One region of the Pseudarthrobacter sp. MDT1-56 genome, then DNA from elsewhere that is predicted to be linked to it. Evidence: riboswitches for the same ligand, from Rfam matches in the RefSeq annotation. Region 1 holds a riboswitch; each other region holds the start of a gene.

Evidence for each region. Region 1 has a riboswitch for cyclic di-AMP ahead of AC50YC_RS15360 (NlpC/P60 family protein). Riboswitches for the same ligand answer to the same signal wherever they lie in the genome.
Region 2: another riboswitch for cyclic di-AMP. It lies ahead of AC50YC_RS10725 (aggregation-promoting factor C-terminal-like domain-containing protein); the one in region 1 lies ahead of AC50YC_RS15360 (NlpC/P60 family protein).
Region 3: another riboswitch for cyclic di-AMP. It lies ahead of AC50YC_RS08565 (NlpC/P60 family protein); the one in region 1 lies ahead of AC50YC_RS15360 (NlpC/P60 family protein).

What each region holds. Positions count from the first base shown of each region.
Region 1 covers NZ_JBWZCK010000011.1:21,880-27,979, reverse strand. Annotated here, with positions in the region: gene AC50YC_RS15385 (hypothetical protein) at 1-1,654, opposite strand, end outside; gene AC50YC_RS15380 (hypothetical protein) at 1,712-2,011, opposite strand; gene AC50YC_RS15375 (hypothetical protein) at 2,115-2,264, opposite strand; gene AC50YC_RS15370 (AfsR/SARP family transcriptional regulator) at 2,301-2,795, shown strand; gene AC50YC_RS15365 (hypothetical protein) at 2,805-3,074, opposite strand; cyclic di-AMP (ydaO/yuaA leader) riboswitch at 3,276-3,446, shown strand; gene AC50YC_RS15360 (NlpC/P60 family protein) at 3,451-4,203, shown strand; gene AC50YC_RS15355 (dihydrofolate reductase family protein) at 4,261-4,848, opposite strand; gene AC50YC_RS15350 (serine hydrolase) at 5,392-6,100, shown strand, end outside.
Region 2 covers NZ_JBWZCK010000006.1:214,619-220,718, forward strand. Annotated here, with positions in the region: gene AC50YC_RS10700 (DNA glycosylase AlkZ-like family protein) at 1-129, shown strand, start outside; gene AC50YC_RS10705 (nucleoside deaminase) at 165-668, opposite strand; gene AC50YC_RS10710 (phosphatase PAP2 family protein) at 740-1,582, shown strand; gene upp (uracil phosphoribosyltransferase) at 1,595-2,230, shown strand; gene AC50YC_RS10720 (VOC family protein) at 2,326-2,703, shown strand; gene AC50YC_RS10725 (aggregation-promoting factor C-terminal-like domain-containing protein) at 2,731-3,480, opposite strand; cyclic di-AMP (ydaO/yuaA leader) riboswitch at 3,482-3,639, opposite strand; gene AC50YC_RS10730 (sensor histidine kinase) at 3,792-5,384, opposite strand; gene AC50YC_RS10735 (response regulator transcription factor) at 5,388-6,100, opposite strand, start outside.
Region 3 covers NZ_JBWZCK010000005.1:54,754-60,853, reverse strand. Annotated here, with positions in the region: gene AC50YC_RS08585 (molybdopterin molybdotransferase MoeA) at 1-237, opposite strand, end outside; gene AC50YC_RS08580 (DUF6457 domain-containing protein) at 234-521, opposite strand; gene mobA (molybdenum cofactor guanylyltransferase) at 505-1,230, opposite strand; gene AC50YC_RS08570 (HNH endonuclease) at 1,289-1,789, opposite strand; gene AC50YC_RS08565 (NlpC/P60 family protein) at 2,010-2,810, opposite strand; cyclic di-AMP (ydaO/yuaA leader) riboswitch at 3,120-3,289, opposite strand; gene AC50YC_RS08560 (M23 family metallopeptidase) at 3,427-4,248, opposite strand; cyclic di-AMP (ydaO/yuaA leader) riboswitch at 4,253-4,461, opposite strand; gene AC50YC_RS08555 (iron-dependent transcriptional repressor DtxR) at 4,610-5,305, opposite strand; gene serC (phosphoserine transaminase) at 5,572-6,100, shown strand, end outside.

The DNA of each region.
Region 1 (6,100 bases):
CCGCGACCTCCGGGGTGAGCAGCTGGAACTCCGCGGCGTCCGCCGTTTCGGCCTCGTCCGGGGCTTCATCCTGGGTCAGGTGGCCGAACTGGGTTCCCGGGATGGCCTCATAGAGGTCCACCTCCGCTTCCAGCGGCCAGCGGCGGACACCCCGGTCGAGAAGATGGCCTTCGAGGGTGCCGCCGTCGGACCAGTTGATGGCCCTGGCGGCCTGGCGGCTGATCCGCACCGGGAAGACCCTGGTGTATTTGCGGTAACGGTACCGGGGACGTGCGGACCGTGGCATCAGCAGCCAGACCCCGCCTTCGCCGGCCGTTTCCCGCTCCGGGAGGTCGTGGTGCAGGATCTTGTCCGGCAGGTATGCGGCAGCCGATTCCACGAAGGCCTCCTGGATGGCTGCCGCGAGCTGCAGCTGGTCCTCGAAGACCTCCTCGGGCAGTTCCATCAGCCTCAGGACGGTGCCCTCCACCGTGGACGCCACCGCCTCACCGGAGAGCAGACGCTCCGACTCAGCCTCGGTCTCGAAGCCGAAAACCCTCAGGCCAAGGTCAGCGACCGGCGTCGCAATCAGCTTGGCAGGGCCGGCACCGATCAGCCCCTTGGTGAGGCCCGCAATAACGCCCGCCACGAACTTGACCACCCGTTGCCGGCCGATGATCGATATACCCAGCTTGATCAGGGGCTGCACGGCCATGACAGCGGGCAGGAACTGTTCGATTTCAGCTTCCGGGCTGCTGCCTTCGGGCAGTTCCGCGAGCCGCTCGGCGAACCTGGCGCGGGCCGCCTCCAGGGCGGCAACAGCATCCGCGGACTCGTACTCGCGCGGCTCGAAGAAACTCTCACCGAGTTCCTCCTCGGCTTCGGGAGCGTACAGCAGAGACGCGACTTCGAGCTCAAAAACCTCCGCGAGCCCTTCAGCGGAGGCGTGATCCTCGGCTTCGGCCTCGGCGACTCCCAGTTTGGCGGCCAGTTTGCGGGCCAACGGCCTGACACTGGCCGGCAGCCGGTTCATGGCGGAACTGATGACACGCTTGAGCAGGGGCCTGACCAGGCCTTTGAGCTTGTTCAGCAGAAGACCAATGGGAAGGACCTTGCCGACTGCCGCGATACCCTTCTTGACCAGCCCGACAGCGCCGCGCGCCAGCTTCTTTCCGGCCCGGATAAGGCCGCCGATGAAACCCTCATAGCCGGAGAGCCCGTACTGGGACTCGTTGCTGGCGGCCTCCAGGAGCTGTTCAAACTCCTGGGCCGGCAACCCGTAGACATCGGCCGTCACGAGACGTTCAGCGAACCCGTCCAGGGCGCGTTCGGCCTCCGCGGCGATCGGCTCCACCCAGTCCTCCAGCGAGGCGCGGGTATCCGCCTCGGCCGGCAGCGAGGACCAGTTCCGCTGATCCGCCAACTGGTGGGCCGCAGCGTCGTTGATGAGCTGGTCCAGGGCGTCCACAAAATCTTCGTCTTCGAGTTCCGTATAGAACGCCGCGGCCTCTTCGACCTCCGGGGCGAAGGCCTCCGTCATGAACCTGGCCGGGAAGGGCGTGTTCAAGACCGCCTCCGGGGCGGCGGCCTGGGCAAAAGCTGGGGTCGCGGGAGGCTCGGCCAATGACAGGCCAGAGAACAGAGTCTCGCCGGTGAAGCCGGACTGTGCGTCCATGACACCCTCCTTACGGGATATTGTTTTCAGCTTCGGGGACTTCTGTGTTTTCCACCGTCAATCTTCTGTCTCCATTCCCGTCACCGGCTCATTTTCAAGCTCGGCAATAAGTGCTTCGAGCAACATAACGAGTTCGACAGTCCCGGAAACCACCCATTCCCGCCGGCTGCCGTTTGCGGTCCGTACCCGAATAAACACCCCTTGTGGGTTCCGCCAGAGGCGCAGTAATATCACGGAACAATCGGCTTTCATGGCGGAAATGATCCGCCCAAGTTCCTTCCTAGACGTCAACGCTGCGTAGCAATGTTGCCGATCGCCGCGTATGCCGTGGCCGTTTCCTGAATCTTTCCGCGTCATATCTCCGTGGGGTAATAAAATGACGTCTGCAGTAAGTCAAAGTTCCGTCGCAGATTCGGAATCGGAAGGTCAACCGGGCCTGCTCCTCTTGAACGGTTTTTCCCTATTGCTCGCGCATAAAGAGCTTCAGCTGCCCATTCATGCCCAGCGCGTCCTGGCGTTTCTTGCAATTGCCCGCCAGGACGGTGTGAAATGTTCCCGGCAGGCGGTAATAGCTAAATTGTGGGCGGATTCCAGCGCGGATCATGGCCACGGAAGCCTCCGCACTGCGCTGTGGAGAATCCGTTCGGTGCACGGGTCCCTCATTTCTGCGGGCCGAAGCGAACTGGCGCTCGGCGACGGCGTGGTGACGGATCTCCAGTTGTGCCGGGCGCAGGCCGCCAGGCTGCTGGCACCCGGCGGGGACTTGTCGGTCGACGACACCAACAGCTCGCCGCTGACCGGGGACCTGTTGCCGGAGTGGGATGAAGACTGGCTTCTGATAGAGCGGGAACGCCTTCGCCAGGTGCAGTTGCACGCACTGGAGGCACTGGCGGTCCGGCTGCGAACCCTGGGCCGCTATCCGGAAGCAATCGATGCGGCGCTGCGGGCCAAGGCCATCGAGCCGCTCCGTGAATCCGTGCACGCCGTCCTTATCGATATCTGCCTCGATGAGGGGAACGTCGCTGCCGCCCATGAGTACCTTCGGCAATACAGTTCGTTGCTGTGGACCGAGCTGGGATTGCGGCCATCGCCGAGGCTGCTGGAGCGGGTCCGTGGCGTGTCCCGGGTTCCCCGCCAGTGAGGATCGGGCTCAGCGTCCCGGCCGGCGTTCCACCACGGCATAGGCCTTTTCGTCGAAGAATTCCCAATCCGTGATCACCATAAAGCCGAGGGCATCCACGCGGTCGTTCAGGACATGCACGTCAAAGCCGCCGTCACGGGGTTCGGCGTCCCAGGTGGACACGTGGACCTCCCCGTTTTCCAGCACCAGCAGCTCGGTGTTGACATTGAAGTCCGCCGGCGGCTGACTGCTCAGCTGGCAGATGGCGACACAGTGCCTGATGACGTCGGGACTGTCCATTTTGGGCCTCCGCTTCGGGGGAACGGTGATGGCATCATCCTATGCCCGCGGCGGGGTCCGGCGGGGCCGGCCGGACGCCGGTCACCACCGCCCGCCACTGTGCCGATGTGACACTCCGTAATCATTCCGTTACCGTTGTTAGGTGCCTGTTGTTTCCGAGACGGGCTCTCCCCAGCCGATTGCCTAACTCTGCCGCGGCTTGGGGATAACTCGCAGCAACGTCCGGCAGAGACGGGGAAACCAATTTTGACCCGCTGTTCTCCAGGGGTCTTGGGGTGAAGCCGCACGGCCCGTCATGATCGGGCCAGCGTGCGGCCGGGTGCCTCCCATCCGAATCCGACAGCTCACCTCGCAGGCATTGGGAGAGGCTTCTTCAATGACTTTTAGCAATACCCGTGCGCCCAAACGCGCCGATCTTCGCAGCAAACGCCGCGCCGCCGGTACCATCGGCCGCCAGGCCGCAGTTCTTGTAGCCGCTTCCGGAATGGTGCTCAGCGGCGCCATGGCCGCGAATGCAGCCGATGCACCGACCGAGCGGGATTCCGCACCGGCGTCGTCCGTTGACGTCCAAGGCCTGGTTTCCGCGCCGGTCATGGCGGACTCCGCCGTCCAGATCACGTTCGAGCGCCCGGCCGTTGAGACTGCTCCGGCTCCCGTGGTCGAGGCACCCAAGCCTGTCGCCGCTCCGAAGGCACCGGCAGCTAAGGCCCCGGCGGCACCCGCCCCGGCGCCTGCCCCCGCTGCCGCCGCCAAGGCGACGGTGAAGGTCCAGGCCGCACCCGCCCCCGCCGCTGCCGCCCCGGCGGCCGGTGGAGTCAACGCCACCCTGCTGGCCGTCGCGTACGGCCAGATCGGCATCACGCAGGACTGCACCGCCGTGGTGGAGAAGGCCCTGAACGCTGCCGGTATCGCGGTCGGTGACATCGGCCCGACGGCCTTCATGAAGTACGGCAAGGTCGTCGCTGATCCCCAGCCCGGCGACATCATCGTCCAGTCCGGCCACGTCGCCATCTACGCCGGCAACGGCCAGGCCATCAGCGGCGGCATGAACGGCGTCAACGCCACCATGACGCACCCGCTGTCCTGGCTGACCGCCACCGGTCCCGTGACGTTCGTCCGCGCCGGCTAGCAGCACCGCTCACAGCATGTCGAAGGCCGGTCGATCGGTTGCCTTGGGGGCAGCAGATCACCGGCCTTCAGCTTGCCCGGGGTCCGGCTCCGATGCATACCTCAGCAACACCACACCGTTGCCGAACGGACGGCTCTCCAGCAGCCTCAGTGGCGTCATCACGTCCGTCTCCTGGAAAAGGGGCGTGCCCCGTCCGACCAGGACCGGGTGCACATAGATCCGATACTCGTCGATCAGCCCGAGCCGTCTGAAAGACGCGGACAGATTGGCGCCGCCCAGCGCCAGATCACCGCCGGGCTCTTCCTTGAGCCTCGCAATGTCCTCGGCGACGACGTCGCGCACCACCTCGGTATGCCACCCGGCCGACGCCAGGGTCCTGGAGTAGACGATTTTCGGCATGTCCCGCCAGATCCCCGCGAAGTCGGCCTCCGTGGGGGTGCTTGAGGGGTCCTGGTCGGCCGTCGGCCAGTAGTCGGCCATCAGTTCATAGCTGACACGGCCGTCCAGGAAAGCGCCCATGGTCCGGAGTTCATCGTTGAAGTGGCGGTGCAGTTCATCATCCACCCGGTGCCAGCTCAGGTCCCGGTCCGGACCCTCTATGAATCCGTCCAGGGATACCTGCATCATCAGGATGACCTTGCGCATCACGGGCTCCTTTCCGAAACTGCCGGCCGGGGTTCCAGCGTACGCCGCGCCCCGCAGCTGCGGCAGGGGACGGGAAGGTCCGACGCCGGGCGGCAGCTTATTGCCGTTCCGGAGTTCACCCCGCCTGCGGCCGTGTCAAAGTGATCCTGACCGGCAGCATCTTGCCGAATGTGGCGGCTTCCGGCGCCGCAGCTGCCGGGATCCGGCTCGAGGACCTGCCTTTTACGGGCTCTCCGTTGCACGGGGCACAGCGGGAACTTCGTTTCCGTCGGCAGGAGCTAGCCGGCTGATCCAGGGTCCCGCGGGCGTGGCCCCTTGCGCTCAGGCCCTGCCGGTAGAAGAATGCAGGAAATTTGAAGCCGCGCCGCGGTTCTTTACTTTCGGAGGAAACGCATGCCCAAGAGCCTGCCTGTGGCGTCAGCCGACGTCACGCCCCCGATGATGTCCCGGGGCTGAAGCCTAGTGGAATCCTGGGGCCCCGGCCGGCACTACAGCAGCGGCCGACACACACATGAGGCGGCACAGGGATCCGGGCCGCGCCTGTTGAGCCGCTTGGGCGGGATCCGCCCGCAGTTCCTGATCGCGCTGGTTACCGTTCTTGGCCTGATCACGGCCGGGGCCGTTTACGGCACCATCCAGGGCCGGGGTCCGTCCGACGCCGGGGCCGCGCCGGCTACGTCCGCGTCAGCCCCAGCAGGTTCCGCCGGAGCAGCCGACCCGTTGTCCGCCGCCGGCTCGAGCGAGAGCGGCGGAACGCCCACGGCAGTACCCCCGACGCCGTCACCCGCCGCCGTCACGCCCGCCGCGCCCGCCATCGGGCCGGCGCTGGACGCGGAAATCAACGCCGTGATCGCGGCCTACAGCGGCTACCAGGTGGGCGTTGCCCTGATCGATGTGGCTGACGGGGCGGTGCACGAATACGGGGTCAAGACCAAGTTCGTGGCCGCGAGCACCGGGAAGATCCTCGCCGCCGCCGCCTACTACCATCTGGTGGAAACCGGCAAGGCCTCGCTGGGAACCCCGATGGGGGCATCCACCGCCGGCCAGCAGATCCGGCAAATGGTCCAGCAAAGCAACAACGAGTCGTGGGCGTTGATCCTCGCCGCCGTGGGCCACACGGGACTGACTAACTATGCCGCCTCGATCGGCATTCCCTATGACCGGACCGTGAACAGCCTGACTCCGGCGGAGATGGCACAGATTCTGTCCGAGCTGTACAGCGGCCGGCTGCTCAACGCGGTCAACACCGCCC
Region 2 (6,100 bases), on a different contig from region 1:
GAAGTCGAGGCTTGGATCCGGGAGGACCTCGGCGACTTCCGGGCCTTCAGCCTCGACTCACCGGCCACCCGGCAGAAACGAATCGACAACCTCGCGGCAGCCGCAACAGGCTCCGCCGCCGTCAGCTAGCCCCGGGATCCCCAGGAGCGGGGGAGCGGCGAGACTCAGGCGCCGCGGTGTCCTGCAAAGAAGTCCTGCAGCAACGCCGCGCACTCCTGCTCCCTGACCCCGCCGAACACTTCCACCCAGTGGTTGAGGCGGCGCTCGCGGAGGATATCGAAGACGGAGCCGGCGGCCCCGGCCTTCTCGTCCCAGGCGCCGAACACCACCCGTGGAATCCGGGCCAGCACCACCGCCCCGGCGCACATGGCGCAGGGCTCCAGCGTCACCACCAGGGTGCAGTCCGCCAGCCGCCAGCCGTCACCGGTGCTCCCGTCCTGGGCGCTGAGTTCCTGCAGCCGCGCCGCGGCCCCGCGGATGGCGACCATCTCCGCGTGCGCCGTCGGGTCCCCGAGGGCCTCCCGTTCGTTGCGGCCGCTGCCGAGCACGGTGCCGTCGGGTCCGATGACGACGGCGCCGATGGGCACGTCCGCCGTGGCCAGCGCGGCACGCGCCTCAGTGAGGGCAAGACCCATCCATTCGGCATGGCGGGGCTCGGGGGAAGTCATTAGTCAATGATAGTTTCGATAGTAAGCACGCTGTGCAGCACAGCTGCCGGCAACGACATTCGGGAGACATCGTGAGTACCGGGATAGAGAGCTGGTTGACGCAGCGCTGGGGAAAATGGGTGGTGCCCTACGCGGCGCTGTGGGTCACCATGCTCATCGGCGGCGTCGTCGTGGTGGTCCTGGCGCTGCTGAGTGCCGAGGTTTATGACGATGTGGTGGACGACGCCGGCCTGGCGAACCTGGACAAGCCCACCCTGGGGATGATGGAACAGCTCCGCAGTCCCGGCCTCGACTCGTTCGTGACGGGGTTCACCAACATCGGGGGCGGGATCGGGATGCCCATTCTGGGTAGCCTCCTCACCGCGTGGCTCATCTGGACCAGCCGGACCTGGCGGCCATTGATCCTGATCGGGGGTGCCGCAGCAGTCTCCGTGACAGCCACCTCGCTGGGCAAGACGCTGATCGGCAGGACCCGCCCGGACCACGCCGACGCCGTCCCGCCCTTCGAATCCTCGCCCTCGTTTCCGAGCGGCCACACGCTCAACACCACGGTAGTGATCGGGCTCGTTGTGTACCTCGCTTGTCTGCAGATCCAACGCACCGCAGCCCGGGTCAGCCTGATAGTGGCCGGCGGGGCCTTCATCTTCGCGATGGGCATGAGCAGGGTCTATCTGGGCCACCACTGGATGACGGATGTGATCATCGGGTGGGTGCTGGGTCTGGCCTGGGTCGGCATCGTGATCCTGGCGCACAGGCTGTTCCATGTGATCCGGCACCGCGAGCATGCCGGCCCCGCGCCCACATTCGACCATCCGGCGCACCTGCGCGACGGCGCCGCAAGCGGGAGTACTCCGGAGGACAGCGACGACGTCGGCGCCCGCGGTCCCACGGGCAGGCCCCCAGCCGCCGGGTGATAGTTTTGACCCATGCGCACTCTCGTTGTGGACCACCCGCTGGTCGCCCATAAGCTCACCGTTCTGCGGGACAAGAACACCCCGTCCCCGGTCTTCCGCCAGCTCACCGAGGAACTCGTCACGCTCCTGGCGTACGAGGCCACCCGCGACGTCCGCACCGAACCGGTGACCATCGAGACGCCGGTCAGCACCACCATCGGCACCGCCTTCACCAAGCCCACCCCGTTGGTGGTCCCCATCCTCCGGGCCGGACTCGGCATGCTCGAGGGCATGACCAAGCTGGTTCCCACGGCTGAAGTCGGATTCCTGGGCATGGCCCGCGATGAAGAGACCCTGGACATCATCACCTACGCAGAGCGTCTCCCCGAAGACCTCACCGACCGTCAGATCTTCGTCCTGGACCCCATGCTCGCCACCGGCGGCACGCTGCGCGAGGCCATCAAGTTCCTCTTCAAGCGCGGCGCTTCCGACGTCACCTGCATCTGCCTGCTGGCCGCCCCGGAAGGCCTGGCGAAACTCGAAGAAGAGCTCGCCGATGCCAACGTGACGATTGTGCTCGCCTCGATCGACGAGAAGCTCAACGAGAAGTCCTACATCGTGCCGGGCCTGGGCGACGCCGGCGACCGCCTCTACGGCGTGGCCGGCTAGTCCAGCCGCCCGGCGTCGGACCTGCCCTCGCGGCCGGACCCTCGCGCGGGGCCCCGGCCTACCGGAATGCCCCGCCCGGTACTAGCCTGAGCCCCATGGACTGGAAACTTGAACTTGTCTTTGTTCCGGTGTCCGATGTGGACCGCGCGAAGGATTTCTACGTCAACAAGGTGGGCTTTAATGCCGACTTCGACGAGCGGCCCATGGAGGGCATCCGATTCGTCCAGCTGACCCCGCCGGGCTCCGGCTGCTCGATCGCCATCGGCGAGGGCCTCACGGACGCCCCGCCGGGCACCGCCCCCAGCCTTCAGCTCGTGGTCAGCGACATCCAGGCCGCCCACCAGCAGCTTAGGGACAACGGCGTGGACGTCAGTGACGTCGATGTCCAGGACTGGGGGCATTTTGTCCACTTCGCCGACCCTGACGGCAACAAATGGGCGGTGCAGTACCTCCCCAACCGTCCCGCCGGCTAAGCCGGCTGGTCTGGCTGTGCCCGGGGTTTAGTACCAGTTGTTGGCGTAGTGGAAGTTCAGGGCGCCACACGGTGAGCCGTAGCGATCCTCGATGTACTCCAGTCCCCAGTTGATCTGGGTGCGGTAGTTCGTCCGGTAGTCGGCGCCCGCGCTGGCCATCTTTTCGGCCGGCAGCGACTGGACCACGCCGTAGGCGCCGCTGCTCGGGTTCGTGGCAGTGGTCTCCCAGTCCGACTCCTTGGTCCAGAGCTTCATCAGGCACTGCATCTGGCTCGGGGCCCAGCCATAGGAGCCCAGCTGGCTGGCCGCGTACGCCTGCGCGCCCGCAGGATCATTGACCGCAACGGGGGCGGGCGCAGGGGCAGGTGCCGGAGCAGGCTCGGGTGCCGGAGCAGGGGCCAGGGCTGCCGGGGCCGGCGCCACCTCGGCCGCCGGGGCTGGGGCGTCGCCGGTGGGGAGGACGGCCTGGTTCTCGACCCGGACACGTTCAAAATCAAGGTGTGTCAGCGGATCCGCCGTGGCGGCTGCCTGCTTGGAACTGTCCGCGCCGGCGTTGCGGGTGGACGTCTCGGACGCCTGGCCGGCGGCGCCGGCCCCCACGAGCACCGCGCAGGCGGCCACAATGACGGCCGCCCGGCGGCCGGCCGAGCCGGCGTTGTGGGCAAACCGGGCCAGGGCTGAAGCGGGCTTGGCTGGTTCGGCGCGGTGGCGCGAATGCTGGGAGCCCGTCGTCGGTGCGGCGCCGTCAGAGCGCGTTTGTGCCTTGGAATCAGTCATGAGTGCCTCTCAACGCCTGCGGAGTTAGCTGTCGGGTTCGGGTGAGGTCACCCGGCCGCACGGAAACTCACGTGTCGGCTTCACCCCAGGGGTGCGATGTGCAGAAATGCCCGGGAACTCTGGGTCCCCCGCCTCTGCCTGGTCCAGCGGAATCCGAGAGGCGGCAGAGCTTGGCGTGCATCCGGATATACGGCCCAGTGATGACCGCACCCTAAAAACCGTACAGGAGTTGGACGCCTATGTCACATTTCGGTAACAGGAAATCCGACGGCGGCGGGGCAGCTTGCGCATTGCCCAGCGACGGAGCGTCCTCACGCGGCGGGTGGAGCCTCCGGCAGCCGGACGGTGAACTCGGTCCGGCCGGGCACTGAGACCACGCCGACAGTCCCGCCATGGGCCGCGACAATCGACTGCACGATCGACAATCCCAGCCCGCTGGTTCCCTCGGCGGAGGCGCTTGTGGCGGGGGCCGCGGTGGTGGCGACCGCGGCGGCTGCCTCGGGCGACCGCGGCGGGTGTAGCGGACGCCGCGGGAGGGACCCCCTGCCGGCTGCCGGCGTCGTGAGGTAAACCGGATTCTTGCGGGATGCGTCCGCACGCGTGAAGCGGGCAAAGACGCGGTCCACGAACTCGGGGGCGATCCCCGGGCCGTTGTCCGTCACGGTCACCACGGCATGTCCGTCCGGGGACCGCTTCACGCCGGTCACCACCGTCGTGCCGGGGCCGGTGTGCTTGCGCGCGTTGGAGAGCAGATTCGCCAGCACCTGATGCAGCTGGGTCGCGTCACCGCGGATCACCACCGGCTCTTCCGGGAGTTCCAGATGCCAGACCCGGTCCGGGGCCATGACCTTCTCGTCGCTGACCGTCTCGATGGCCAACTGGGTGAGGTCCACCTCGCTGAGCTTGAGCGGCTGGCCCTCATCCAGCCGGGCAAGCAGAAGCAGGTCCTCCACCAGGGTGGTCATACGCTCGGACTGGCTCTGCACCCGGGCCAGGGACTTCTGGCCGTCGGGGGTGAAATGCTCGGTCATCCGCATCAGCTCGGTGTAACCGCGGATGGCGGTCAAAGGGGTGCGCAGCTCGTGCGAGGCATCCGCGACAAACTGGCGGACCTTCATCTCGCTCTTCTGCCGGGCTTCGAGGGCATTGGAGACGTTGTCCAGCATCATGTTCAGTGCGTGGCCAACACTGCCCACCTCGGTTCCCGGATGCGCTGCGGACGCCGGCACCCGCACGGCCAGTCCCACCTCTCCGGCGTCGAGCGGCAGCCGGGAGACCTGGGTCGCGACCTGGGAGAGCTGATCGAGCGGCTTCATGGTCCGGCGGATCAGCGCCGTCCCGGCCAGGCCGATGACCACCAGTCCGCCGGCGGACACGAGCACCATGGTCCACACCATGGTGGCCAGCGTGTTCTGCTTCTCTGCGAGCGGCAGGCCGGTCACGATCACGTCCCCGCCCGCCTCGGCGGCAACCAGCCGGTAGGCGCCGGCGGACAGGGTCCGGTCCACCGGCTCGAGCCACGGCGTGAGCTCCAGGAGAATCTCGTCGTCCTCGTCGGTGAGGGATTCCCGGGTGGCATCTTCGGAGAGGAAACCGGCACTGCGGACCGAATCGTCATCGATTCTCGCGTTCAGGGTGCCGATGGGCAGGCCCCGCGCCTCGAGGGGATCGGAGCGGCCGGAGCGGCCAAACTCGCGGGCACGGACCGCTGCCTGCTGCAGCTGGGTGTCGAGCTGCTTGGTCAGAAAGAAGTCCATCGAGGCATAGCTGACAATACCGACGGCGCCGCAGATCGCCACGAGCAGCGCCATGGCGACCAGGACGAGCCGGGTGCGCAGGTGCCAGGTGGACGGGTTGCGCCAATTGAACCCGGAGGGGCGGAACCCGGCGGAGCGCTCAGGCACGGATCAGTCCGCCGGTTTCAGGACGTAGCCGGCGCCGCGCACCGTGTGGATCATGGGTGGACGGCTGGCGTCGACCTTCTTGCGCAGGTAGGAGATGTAAAGCTCCACGATGTTGGCCTGCCCGCCGAAGTCGTAGTCCCAGACCCGGTCCAGGATCTGGGCCTTGCTGACGACCCGCTTCGGGTTCTCCATGAGGTAGCGCAGCAGCTCGAACTGGGTGGCCGTGAGGTGCAGTTCTTCACCCGCGCGCCGGACCTCCCTCGTGTCGACGTTCAGGACGAGGTCCCCGACGACGAGTTCGGCCGTATCCATCGCCGCCACTCCGGAACGCTGGACCAGCCGGTGCAGCCGCAGCAGCACTTCCTCCATGCTGAACGGCTTGGTCACGTAGTCATCCCCGCCCGCAGCCAGCCCGGTGATACGGTCCTGGACGGCGTCCTTGGCTGTCAGGAACAAGGCGGGCACCTCCGGCGCGAAGGCGCGGATCCTGCCCAGCAGTTCAACGCCGTCGAAGCCGGGAAGCATCACGTCGAGCACGAGCACGTCGGGGCGGAATTCTTTGGCAAGCTTCACGGCTTCGGGGCCGTCGGCGGCCACGGCAACGGACCATCCCGCCATCCGCAGCCCCATGCTCATGAGTTCGGAGAGACTGGGTTCATCGTCCACGACCAGGGCACGGATGGGGGACCCATCCGGATGGGTGAGCTGGGGGAGGT
Region 3 (6,100 bases), on a different contig from region 1:
GACGGCCCAGCCGTCCATGGCGGACGAGGCGTAGTGCGGCATGTCCACGAGCGCTTCCGCGTCGGCGGCGAGTTTCCGCCCCAGCGCATCGCGAAGAAGCACGGGGGCGGCGGGGATGGGCGTCGCGCAGTCGAAGGCGAGCTGCCGGGCTTCCTGCCAAGTGTGCGCGAGGTGCCGATGGGGCGCAGGCTCATCCCCCGCGGCAGCTGCACTGCCGTGAGGGGGTTCAGGTGTCATGCCCCGGAGGCTTCGTTGGCTGCGTAGTCTTTGGCCAGTTTGCGGGCAACGCCCATCGCGGCCTGCATTGAGACGGCATCCGTGGCCTGGCCGGAGCCCGAGGCCAGGCCCGCCGCGAAGCCGGCAATAAACGTGGTCAAAGGCGCGGCAGGGCGCACCACGGAGTGCGCCGCCACCCCGGCCAGGGCCAGGACTTCGTTCACGTCAACCTCGACGTCTTCCAGTTCCAGGGCCTGAAGCAGGGCACGGCACCAGTCTTCGAGTGTTTCATCCTGGGTTTTCACCGTTTGCCTCCAAAGTCGAGTTCAGCCGGGGATCCCTGGGCCTTATGCCTGGTCCATGGCTGTCGCGGTGATGGCCGTCGAAGCCGTGGCCGTCAGTCGGCCCGGTCACCCCTAACGCGGAGGCATCGTCCCAGGTATCCACATCATCCGTGGACCCCCTGGGGACGCTGACTTCCCGCACCTCCAGCCTAGCAAGAAGGGCGAATACGGAGGCATTTTCGAGCGCGCCGCGCTGCCTGGCTTCGGCTACGCTGTGTTGTAGCGCAGCCGTGCTATAAAGCCCGACCAGCGGCTGCCGGCGCCCATCAGCGGACACTGCCATCAGCCCGTCGCCCGGAGCGGCTTCCGCAGCGGCTGCCAGCAGCGTTCGGACGGCGGCATCCGCCCGGGGCATGTCGACGGCGAGGACCAGCGTCAGCGCTGCCGCGGCGGGGTGGCGGGGGTCGCGGCTGCGGTGCCGGTCCAGCGCGGCGAGTCCCGCGGCGACGGCTGCGGCGGGGCCCGCAAAGGCCGGCTCCTCCCGGCAGCTCAGCACACCCTCGGGCAGGGTTCCCGGGTCAGGCCCGACGACGGCGACCGCGGCCGCGCCGCGAGCGGCCTGCAGGGCGCGCTCCAGGAGGGTGGCGCCGTCGTGCATCAGACCGGATTTGGGCACGCCTCCCAGCCGGGACGACCTGCCCCCGGACAGAATGACAGCGTCGAATTCCACCGGCCCAGCCTAACTGGCTATAGGTCCTGCCCTGGCGCAGCGGCCGGGGCGCGCCGTGTCAGGCAGCGGATTCCGGCAGGAGGAAGGGATCCCAGGCCGGGGTCGGCTTCTCGAGCTCCTTGATTTGCCAGGTCGTGCCCTTGGGCGGCGCGGGGCTGAAGCCGAGCTTCCAGCCCATTTCCCCCGGGGTGTGGTCGCCTTTGGCGTTGTTGCACCGCAGGCAGGCAGCGACGAGGTTTTCCCAGGAATCCGCACCGCCCCTGGATTTGGGCTGGACATGATCGATGGTGTGGGCGGCTTTGCCACAGTAGGCGCAGCGGTGTCCGTCCCGGCGGAGTACCCCGCGGCGGCTCACGGCCGTCACGGTGTTGTACCGGGGCCGGATGTAGCGATTCAGGAGAATCACCGACGGCCGGCCCAGGACGTCCTGCGGACCGACGACGGGATCGTCGCCTTCCGCCACGACACTGGCCTTTCCAGTCAGCACAAGGACGAGCGCCCGGCGGAAGGTCACAACCGCCAGCGGTTCATATCCAGCATTCAGAACGAGAGTGCGCATCCGCATACCTCTTCACGGCCGCACCCGCCAGGGGCACGAGGGCCGGCTGCCCTCTGCATGGTCGGGCTATGGATCGACAAAACAAGAGTAAACATGGAGATGCCAATTCACCGAATCTTTTTTGCCCGCCCCGCTCGTGTCCGCTGAAGTTCACGTCCTGGCAACGCAAAGGACCCCCGCCGAATGGCGGGGGTCCTTTGTGTTGCTAGCTGTCGCTGTCTTAGCCGCCGACGCGGATGAAGACCGGGCCGGAGCCGACGTTGACGCTCTGCAGGGAGGTGGTTCCACCGTTCCAGCCGCCGTGGACGGCCTTGCCGTTGCCGACGTAAACAGCGATGTGGGCCACGCCCGCGCCGCCGTTCTGGTAGTAAGCGAGGTCGCCCGGCTGTGCCTCGCCGGCGCTTACGGTGCGGCCGAGGGACAGGTAACCTGCCGGCCAGCCGTGGTAGTTGATGCCCGCAGCAGCCAGCGAGTTCGTGGCGAGGGCGGTGCAGTCCTGGCCCACGCCGAGCTGGGCGTAGGCGGCAGCGGCGATCGTGGCGCCCATGCCGCTGGCGACGGCCGGAGCCTTGGTGCTGGCGGCGGTGGTGCTGGCGGCCGTGGTGGCGGTGGCGCCGACCTTGGTGCTGGCGGTCTTGGCCGTGTTGGCAGCGTTGGCCGTGTTTGCTGTGGGAGCCTCCTGGACCTTCACTACAGGCTTCGGGGCTTCGACGACGGGGGCCGGGGTGGTGGTGACGGCCGGCTTCTCGAAGGAGATCGCGATGGTCGAAGCAGCCGAGATGGTCGCCGGGGCGGCCGATTGGACTTCGAGGGTGGAAGCGGAGGTGGACTCGCGCTGAACGTTGGCCTCAGCAGCGTTGGCTGCGATTCCGCTGGTCAGGACGAGGCCGGAGGCAGCAGCGATAACTGCGGCCTGGCGACCCATGCCACCGGCGTTGTCGCCGACGGTCTTGGCAATGACGGCCAGCGAGTTGGTCTTGGTGACCTCGGCGCGGTGCCGTGCGTTTGCACGAGTAGTCATTAAGTTCTCTCTTTCGTGATCCTGGGTCCGCGCTTTTTGGGCGCGGGCTGAGGACGCTCCGGCATCTTGGGGGTACGCCGGATCGCCCCGAAATGGGTTACTTAGCGAAGGGTGTACTGCGAAGACGCGCCAAAAGCGGGAACTGCTTGCAGGTGCATGGCCTGCGGGCCGGACTCAGCAGAGATTGAGTCGGCGGGGTGAGATCCGTTCCGGGCGCCGGCAAGGGCAACGCGGAGGTTGGATTTCAGCGGGCTCGTTAGAGCCGCGCAAGCGCGGTTAAGCGCAGCATTGTGGCGTGAAGACACGAAAGTAGCCTCTCCCAATGCCTGCGAGGTGAGCTGTCGGATTCGGATGGGAGTCACCCGGCCGCGCTGCTTCCTGGGAAGCTTTGCGACTTAACCCCAAGGCCTTCTTTCGAAGGCCAAAATTGGTTCCCCCGCCCCTGCCAGACGATGTAATGCGAACGGACCTTGAGCGGTGGCAGAGCTAGGCAATCCACTCAAGAGCGCCAACTTCGGAAAAGTTGGCGTAGGTCAAACGGTACAGCAGTTGGGGCTCAATGTCACATTCAGATCACGGCGTGTCACAGGAATGCGAGAGTGTCCCATCAGCTCGGTTAGAGCCAGCCGGTCGGATCGACGACTTCGCCGTTGATCATGACCTCAAAGTGAAGGTGGCAGCCGGTGGAGGCGCCGGTGGTGCCGCTCATCGCCACGACACCGCCGCGGGTGACCTGCTGGCCCACCTTGACGCTGGCTGAGGACAAGTGGTTGTAAGTGGTCTCCAGGCCGTTTCCATGGTCGATCACCACGCGGTTTCCGCCGCCGTGGGGATGCCATCCGGTGAAGGTTACGGTGCCGCTGGCGGCCGCAAGGACAGCGGTGCCGCACTGGACGGAATAGTCCTGTCCGCGGTGGAACTCTCCGGAACCACCGGTGATGGGGCTGACGCGGTAGCCGAAGGGCGACGAGGAATTCATTTGGACCAGGGGCGCCCCGAGGCTGCCGGAGGAGGCGGCGCGGGTGATGGAGCCGGCGGACTGGGCGCTCAGCAACTGCTTGAGCTTGCCGTCCGGGTCACCCTGGGTGGTGACGGCGGTGCGGTTGAAGTCAATTTTGGCCTCGGCGGCGGTGACATCCGGCTGGACCGCGGCAGAGACGGATTCGGCGGAGGTCCCGGCGTCGGTGGCCATGACGGGGCCCGTGGCGGGGACGGTGACGGTGAGGACCAGTCCCGTGGCAGCCAGTGCAATGCCAGCTTTTTGGCCGACGCCGCTGGCCGCGGCGAAGTCAGTCACCTGACGGAATGGGCTGCGGCGGCCTCGGCGTTCATCACGGTGCGCGTCGCGTGGGCGGTCTGCCGTGACGGCGACGGCCGGACGCGGCTCCGGAGCGGGACCGTGCGCACGACGGCGGCCCCTGGCGGTCTGGATGGTCAAGAACGGTTCCTCTCTGGAGAGCCTGCGAAGTTAGCTGTCGGATTCGGGTCAGAGAGATCAAAGACCCGGTCCGCTGTGGCAAGCATCCAGGCACAGAGGCATCAAGGGACTTCCCTGCTGGAGAGTGCTTGCCGCTGACGGACTTCACCCCAAGGCTGTTGAACAGCCGGAAGTGGTTCCCCCGCCCCTGCCAGAAGGTGGTTCTGCGTCTGATCCGCTGGCAGAGCTCGGCTCGGATCAGATAACGCTTTGGTATCGGTACTACTGATCAACTATAGGGGATTAAGCCGTGCAGTAATAAATCCGTTATCGACCTGTGCACAACTCATGGGTGGTCCCACGAGTTGCCGGTGATCGGTAGTTAACCGACGGTAACAAAGACGTGGGCAGCCACCTCGGGCGGGAGCTCAAGGGCCCCTTCGATGTCCGGCACGCGCACGGAGATGTACTCCCCCACTCGTTCCAGTGCCACCAAAGCGCCGGGTCGGATGCCGCCCTCATCAAGCTGGACGAGCAGTTCCGGTTCCACCTGGATGGGCTCGGCAAGCCGGTTGATCCTGACCCTGGAATCCGGCCCGTAGCCGGCCATGGCCTCAAGCAGGTTCACCACGCCGTCGGCGTAGGGCTGGGAAGGCAAGCCGCCCAGCTCCGCGAGGCCCGGGATCGGGTTGCCGTAGGGCGAAACAGTGGGATGGTTGAGCAGTTCGAAGATCCGCCGCTCCACCCGCTCACTCATGACGTGTTCCCAGCGGCAGGCTTCCTCATGGACGTAGGCCCAATCAAGCCCGATCACGTCGGCCAACAGCCGCTCGGCCAGGCGGTGCTTGCGCATGACCTCGATGGCACGTTTCCGGCCGGTTTCCGTCAGCTCGAGGTGGCGGTCGCCGGACACAACCACCAGCCCGTCGCGTTCCATCCGGCCGATGGTCTGGGAAACGGTGGGGCCGGAGTGGCGCAGCCGTTCGGCGATGCGGGCGCGGAGGGCGACAATGTTTTCTTCTTCAAGTTCCAGAATGGTCCGAAGATACATCTCGGTTGTATCGATCAGATCCGTCATTCAGCTCAGCTCCTCGAGCGCCGTCCTTGCGTGTTTCCCACCGTACCGCGTGCTGCAGGCGCCGTGGTGGGGTCCGCCGTACGTTCGCAGGCCAGCTTAGCCTATTTTGAATTACTCCGGATAATCTCAGTGACCGGACTATGACGGGCTTTTTTGCCTCCCCCGCCGGGCAGTCAGGCAGAATGAAACGCAAGGCTCCGCTGCAGCCACGCTGCCGGGCCATCTCCCGAGCCACACTTTTGTACCAGCCGAAAATTGGAGCCACTGTGAGCGACACCAGCATCACGATTCCCGCAAATCTCCTGCCCAAGGACGGCCGGTTCGGCGCCGGTCCGTCCAAGGTCCGACCGGAGCAGATGGAAGCTCTCGCCGCGGCGTCGCAGCTGCTCGGAACATCCCACCGCCAGGCACCGGTCAAGAACCTCGTGGGGTCGGTCCGGAACGGGCTCAGCCAGTTCTTCCGCGCCCCGGAGGGCTATGAGGTCATCCTGGGCGTCGGCGGATCGACGGCGTTCTGGGACGTTGCCAGCTTCGGCCTGGTGGAAAACAAGGCCCAGCACTTGTCCTTCGGCGAGTTTGGCTCGAAGTTCGCCTCCGCCACCGACAAGGCACCGTTCCTTGCTGACTCCAGCATTATCAAGTCCGAACCGGGCACCCGCCCGGCGGCCAAGGCCGAGGCCGGCGTCGATGTTTACGCATGGCCGCAGAATGAGACGTCCACCGGCGTTGCCGCTCCGGTCCAGCGTGTGGCCGGCGCCGATGCAGGATCACTCGTCCTGGTTGACGCTACCTCTG